One region of the Streptomyces sp. NPDC091281 genome, then DNA from elsewhere that is predicted to be linked to it. Evidence: predicted binding sites of a transcription regulator. Region 1 holds the regulator's gene; the other holds the start of a gene.

Evidence for each region. The regulator HspR, encoded in region 1, represses chaperone genes until heat shock. The targets are predictions, from matches to a motif close to TTGAGNNNNNNNNNCTCAA.
Region 2: the regulator HspR is predicted to act here: its motif matches at 1,371-1,389, upstream of lon (endopeptidase La).

Annotation. Positions count from the first base shown of each region.
Region 1 is NZ_JBIVUY010000021.1:13,352-16,761, forward strand. Features, by position in the region: gene ACIQPQ_RS36450 (sugar ABC transporter substrate-binding protein) at 134-1,237, opposite strand; gene ACIQPQ_RS36455 (heat shock protein transcriptional repressor HspR) at 1,576-2,028, opposite strand; gene dnaJ (molecular chaperone DnaJ) at 2,034-3,224, opposite strand; gene grpE (nucleotide exchange factor GrpE) at 3,297-3,410, opposite strand, start outside.
Region 2 is NZ_JBIVUY010000002.1:670,741-674,150, forward strand. Features, by position in the region: gene ACIQPQ_RS07500 (spermidine synthase) at 1-105, opposite strand, end outside; gene ACIQPQ_RS07505 (rhomboid-like protein) at 362-1,207, shown strand; gene lon (endopeptidase La) at 1,412-3,410, shown strand, end outside.

The sequences.
Region 1 (3,410 bases):
CCACGGGTTCCTCCCGGCCCGGACAGCGATGTCGTACGTCTGTACGCGCTCGGCGCAAGGGGGGGACGGGCGAAACCCCCGGGAGGCGGCGGGCCTTCCCGGGGGTACGGGGACGAGCGGTTCCGCCCCGGCCTCAGCTGAGCTTGAGGGCCGCGCAGGCGGACTGGTACTTGGCGGTGCAGATGTCGGACGCCTTGTAGATCCCGTCGGCGATGACGGTCTCCTTGATGTTCTTCTTCGTCAGCGCGACCACCGTCACCAGCTGGGCCGGGATGTTCTTGTCGGTGGGGCTGTCGACGGAGTCGCGGGTCAGGGCGTCGAACTGGATGTCGCGGCCCTGCACCTTGGCGACGGCCATCTCCGCGGCGGCCTCCGCCATCTGCGGGTAGGGCTTGTAGACGCTCATGTACTGCTCACCGGCGACGATCCGCTGCACGCCCGCGAGTTCGGCGTCCTGGCCGGTGATGGGCGGCAGCTCGGTGACGCCCGCGGCCTTGAGGGCCTTGATGATGCCGCCGGCCATCGCGTCGTTGGCGGAGTAGACGGCCGAGATGTTGTCGGCGCCGATCTTCTGGATCGCCTGGGCCATGTTCTCCTGGGCGATGTCCGGGCTCCAGTCCTTGGTGTCGAAGGACTCGGCGATCGTGACGCGCCCGCTCAGCTCCGACAGCGCGCCGTTCTTGAACTGCTTGGCGTTGGGGTCGGTGGGCGAGCCGTTCATCATGACGATCTTGTCGGAGGTCTGGGCGTTGCCCAGCGACTCGGCGAGCGTGCGCCCCTGCACCTCGCCGACCAGCTCGTTGTCGAAGGAGACGTACGCGTCGATCGGGCCCTCGGCCAGCCGGTCGTAGGCGATGACCGGGATGCCCGCGTCCTTCGCCTTGCGCACGGTGTCCACCATGGCCTTGGAGTCGACCGCGTCGAGCAGGATGATGTCGACCTTCTCGTCGATCATCCGCTCCATCTGGGTGATCTGGGTCTCGGTCTTCGACTCGGCGTTCGCGTACTCCGTCTTGCCCTTGTTCGCGGTGAGCGCGGCGACCTTGGCCTTGATGATCGGGTAGTCGAACTCCTCGTACCGGGTGTTCGTCGACTCCGGCATCAGCACGCCCACGGTGATGTCGTTGCTCTTCGTCGGCGTCGCCGCCCCGCCCTCCTCCGCCGCGCCGAGCATCCCGCATCCGGCGAGCGAGAGGGACATCGTGGAGGCGGCCACGGCTATGGCGATACGACGCATTCAGGGGCTCACTTCAGGTGCGTTAGGGACATGGGCGCGACTCGACCACCCAGGTGTCTGAAAAGACAACTGGCCGCCCACCGCCGCCGTCAAGCGGAACTACTTAACGAAGTAACAACATCACCCTCCGCTTAGCGGGTGAAGACACATGGAGACGACGCGAAGGACTCGGCGGGGGCGCCTCACGAACCCTTCACCGACCCGCACTTCACCGCGTCCGGGAACACGCCGAAGGGGCGGCCCCGGAGGATGTCCGGGGCCGCCCCTTCGGCGTGCGTGCGGTGGAGCGGTGGAGCGTCGGGACGTCAGGCCCAGGGGGCCGTCGGGCTGTCGGGCCGTCAGTCCGAGGTCTGCTGGCGCTTGGGGCGCCAGACGACCAGGGCGCTGGTCTGCTGGACCTCCTGGTAGGGGACCAGGTCGCGGCGGTAGGACGCGTGGACCGCGGCCTCCCTCTGCTGCATGGCCGCCGCCGCGCCGTCCAGCGCCGACTCCAGTTCCGCGACCCTCGACTGGAGGGCCGCGACCTGGTTCTCCAGCTCGATGATCCGCTTGATGCCGGCCAGGTTGATGCCCTCGTCCTGGGACAACTGCTGGACGGTGCGCAGCAGTTCGATGTCCCGGGCCGAGTAGCGGCGGCCCCGGCCCGCGGTGCGGTCCGGGGAGACCAGGCCGAGCCGGTCGTACTGGCGGAGCGTCTGGGGGTGCAGGCCGGAGAGCTGGGCCGCCACCGAGATGACGTAGACCGGGGTCTCCTGGGTCAGTTCGTACGGGTTGCGCCGACGGCCGTCCATGACGCTCAAGCTCCCTTCGCTGCCTCGAACAGCTCGGCCCGCGGGTCCTCCTCCGCGGTCGCCTCGCGATACGCCTCCAGTGCGTCACGAGCCTTCCCCGACAGGTCCTTCGGGACACTCACCTCGACGGTGACGAGGAGGTCGCCCCGGCTGCCGTCCTTGCGGACCGCGCCCTTGCCGCGGGCGCGCATGGTGCGCCCGTTGGGGGTGCCGGGCGGCAGTTTCAGCGTGATCGGCGGGCCGCCCAGGGTGGGGACCCTGATGTCGCCGCCGAGCGCCGCCTCGGTGAAGGTGACCGGCACGCTCACCGTGAGGTTGTCGTCCTTGCGGCCGAAGACCGGGTGCGCGTCGACGTGGACGGCGACGTAGAGGTCACCGGCCGGGCCGCCGCGCTCGCCGGGAGCGCCCTTGCCGCGCAGCCGGATGCGCTGCCCGTCGGTCACCCCCGCCGGGATGCGGACCTGCATGGTCCGGGAGGACTTGGCGCGCCCGCTGCCCTTGCAGTCCATGCAGGGGTGCTCGGCGATGAGGCCGCGCCCCTTGCAGTCGGGGCACGGGTCGGTCAGCGAGAAGCCGCCGCCGGAGCCGCGGGCGACCTGTCCGGTGCCGACGCAGGTCGGGCACACGCGGGGCGTGCCGTTCTTGTCGCCGGTGCCGGAGCAGGCCTTGCAGGGGGACTGCGAGGACATCCGCAGCGGGACGGTGGCGCCCTCGATGGCCTCGGTGAAGCTCAGCGTGACCTCGGACTCGATGTCCTGGCCGCGCCGGGGCTGGGTCCGGGTGCCGGTCCCGGTGGCGCCGCCGCGGTTGAACAGCCCGCCGAAGACGTCACCGAGTCCGCCGCCGAAGCCGCCCGCGCCCTGGCCCCCGCCGCCGCCCTGGGCGCCGCCGAAGAGGTCGCCCAGGTCGAAGTTGAAGGAGCCGCCCGCCCCGCCCGGTCCGGGGCGGAAGCCGCCGTTGCCGAACAGGGCGCGGGCCTCGTCGTACTCCTTGCGCTTCTTGGGGTCGCCGAGGACGTCATTCGCCTCGGAGATCTCCTTGAAGCGCTCCTCGGCCTTGGCGTTGCCCTTGTTGGCGTCCGGGTGGAACTCGCGGGCGAGCTTCCGGTACGCCTTCTTGATCTCGGCCTCGGTGGCGTCCTTGGGGACGCCGAGGACCTTGTAGTAGTCCTTCTCGATGAAGTCCTTCGTGCTCATCCCCGACGTCCCTCCTTCCGGGCGTCCAGGGCCGCGGGGGCCCTGCGCGTGTCACGTGCGGTCGCGTCCCGCTCAGCCCTCGTCCGGGCCACCGCTCTCCTTGTCGTCACCCGTCTCCGGGGCGGACGCCGCGGGGGTGGCCGACGGCTCCGCCGACTCCGCCTTGGCGGCCTGCGCCCCGGGCTG
Region 2 (3,410 bases), on a different contig from region 1:
CAGGTCGCCGTGGCGCCGCAGCACGACCTCGCCGTAGGGCCCCTCGCGACGGTCGAGCACCTGGGGCGCGGCGGGGGAGGCGTAGGCGGAGTGGGGATCGGACATCGGCCCATTCTGGCAGCGGTGCCCGGTGGGGAGCAGGGAAATAGGCGGGGCGAGGGGTTGGTTCCGGAAGTGAAGGGGGCGCGCGGGACCGGCGGGCCGCGCCCTGCGGCAGGGGCGTCCGCCACGGGTCCGCGGGACCCCGTCGGCGGGCTGTCGATCGGCTGTTGATCCCCTGTCGAAGTGGCCCCGGTCACAGACAGGGGGTGGCGGGGCGCGAAGGGTGGACGGCACGGGAACGCGGGAGGAGAGCCTCACGGTGACGGAACACGCGGTGGCGGACGGGCCCGAGCCCGCGTCGAAGATCACGCCCGGAAACCGGGCGACCGGTACGTGCAGGGCCCGGCGCCCGGCCACGGCCCCCCGCGCCGCCGCCCCGCTCGACGGCATCCCCCGCCAGCCCGCCCCCGTACCCGGCCGCCCCCGCGACCGGCGCCCCGCCGCCACCCTCCGCCGCCTCCTCCGCCTCGTGCCGACCCCCACCGGCACCCCCTTCACCTTCGGCTACGGCGTCGTCCTCGCCGTCACCTCCTACGTCGCCGCGCACGCCGACCCCGCCCTCGTGCACACGCTGCACCAGGGCTCCAGCACCGACGTGGCCCACCTGCTGCATGCGCCCGTGTTCGTGCTGGTGGCGAGCGCCCTGTGGGTCGCGGGCGCACTCACCTCCCCCTTCTCGCTCGCCTTTCTCGTGGTGCTCACGGCGCTGGAGCGGCGGCTCGGCGGGGTCCGCACGGCCCTCGTCTTCCTCCTCGGCCACGTCCTGGCCACCCTCGCCACCGAGGTCCCCGTCGGCCTGGCCGTCCTCGTCGGCCACCTCCCCGACACCTCCCTGCACCGCCTCGACTACGGCATCAGCTTCGGCGTCGCCGCCAGCGTCGGCGCCCTGGCCGGACTCCTCACCCCCTGGCTCCGGTGGCCCCTCCTGGCCGGGTGCGCCGCGGCCCTCCTCCCCGACCTCCTGGCCGCCGTCGACCCCCTGACCAGCTGGGGCCACCTCATCGCCCTCACCGTCGGCGTCGGCACCTGGCCGTGGGTACGGCGCTGGGCGGGCGCGACGCCGACGGGCGCGAGGCGGGCGGGCGGGGCGGTTCCGGCGGTCTGACCGGACGAGGCGGGGGCGCGCGGGGACCGGCCGGAGGGGCGACTCGCGGGACGGGCCGGAAGGGCGGCTCGCGGGGCCGGCTGGAGCGGCGGCTCGCGGGGTGCCGTTGATCGCCCACAGCGAACGCGGCACCCCGCGGGGAACATCCAGGCGCTCACATGCATTGAGTCGGCATAACTCAACTTGACTGCCTAAGGGGAGATCATGGCTGCTGAGTCCGCAGCGTTCACACCGCTCACCCTGCCCGTGCTGCCGCTCGACGACGAGGTCGTGCTGCCGGGGATGGTGGTTCCGCTCGACCTCAACGACACCGACGTCCGCGCCGCCGTGGAGGCCGCGCAGGCCGCCGCCCGGTCCGGGCCCGGCAAGCCCCGGGTGCTGCTGGTGCCCCGCGTCGACGGGGCGTACGCGAGCACCGGTGTGCTCGGCACCGTCGAGCAGGTCGGCCGGCTCGCCGACGGCGATCCGGGCGCCCTCATCCGCGGCCGGGCCCGCGTGAAGATCGGCGCGGGGACCACGGGGCCGGGCGCGGCGCTGTGGGTCGAGGGCACCCGGATCGACGAGAGCGTGCCCGAGCCGCTGCCCGGTCACGTCACCGAACTGGTCACCGAGTACAAGGCGCTCGCCACCGCCTGGCTGCGCAAGCGCGGCGCCTGGCAGGTCGTCGACCGCGTGCAGGCCATCGACGACGTCTCCGCGCTCGCCGACAACTCCGGGTACTCGCCCTTCCTCGGCACCGAGCAGAAGATCGAGCTGCTGGAGACCGCCGACCCGGTCGTCCGGCTCCGCCTCGCCACCCGCCAGCTCCGCGACCACCTCGCCGAACAGGACGTCGCCGAGACCATCGCCAAGGACGTCCAGGAGGGCGTCGACAAGCAGCAGCGCGAGTTCCTGCTCCGCCGTCAGCTGGAGGCCGTCCGCAAGGAACTCCGCGAGCTGAACGGCGAGCAGGAGGGCGAGGAGTCCGACGACTACCGCACCCGCGTCGAGGCCGCCGACCTGCCCGAGAAGGTCCGCGAGGCCGCCCTCAAGGAGGTCGACAAGCTGGAGCGCTCCTCCGACCAGTCGCCCGAGGGCTCCTGGATCCGCACCTGGCTCGACACCGTCCTCGAACTGCCGTGGAACGAGCGCACCGAGGACCAGTACGACATCAAGGGCGCCCGCGCGGTCCTCGACGCCGAGCACGCGGGCCTGGAGGACGTGAAGGAACGCATCACCGAGTACCTCGCGGTGCGCAAGCGCCGCAGCGACCGGGGCCTCGGCGTGGTCGGCGGGCGGCGCGGCGGGGCCGTGCTCGCGCTCGTCGGGCCGCCCGGCGTCGGCAAGACCTCGCTCGGCGAGTCCGTCGCGCACGCGATGGGCCGGGAGTTCGTCCGCGTCGCCCTCGGCGGCGTCCGCGACGAGGCCGAGATCCGCGGCCACCGCCGTACGTACGTCGGTGCCCTGCCCGGCCGGATCGTGCGCGCGATCAAGGAGGCCGGGTCGATGAACCCGGTCGTGCTCCTCGACGAGATCGACAAGGTGGGCTCCGACTTCCGGGGCGACCCGGCCGCCGCCCTCCTGGAAGTCCTGGACCCGGCGCAGAACCACACCTTCCGCGACCACTACCTGGAGGTCGAACTCGACCTCTCCGACGTGGTCTTCCTCGCCACCGCCAACGTCCTGGAAGCCATCCCCGAGGCCCTGCTCGACCGTATGGAGCTGGTCCGTCTCGACGGCTACACCGAGGACGAGAAGGTCGTCATCGCCCGCGACCACCTGCTCCCGCGCCAGCTGGAGCGGGCCGGTCTCCAGCCCGACGAGGTCGCCCTCGACGAGAGCGCCCTGCGCAGGCTGGCCGGGGAGTACACCCGCGAGGCGGGGGTCCGCACCCTGGAGCGGGCCATCGCCCGGCTGCTGCGCAAGGTCGCCGCCCAGCACGAACTGGGCGAGCGGAAGCTGCCGTCCACGATCACCGACGCGGACCTGCGCGACCTGATCGGCCGCCCGCACCACGTGCCCGAGTCCGCCCAGGACCCCGCCGAGCGGCGTACCGCCGTGCCCGGTGTCGCGACCGGGCTCGCGGTCACCGGGGCCGGGGGAGACGTCCTCTACGTCGAGGCGTCGCTGGCCGACCCGGAGACGGGCGCGGCCGGACTGACCCTGACCGGTCAGCTCGGCGACGTGATGAAGGAGTCGGCGCAGATCGCGCTCAGCTTCCTCC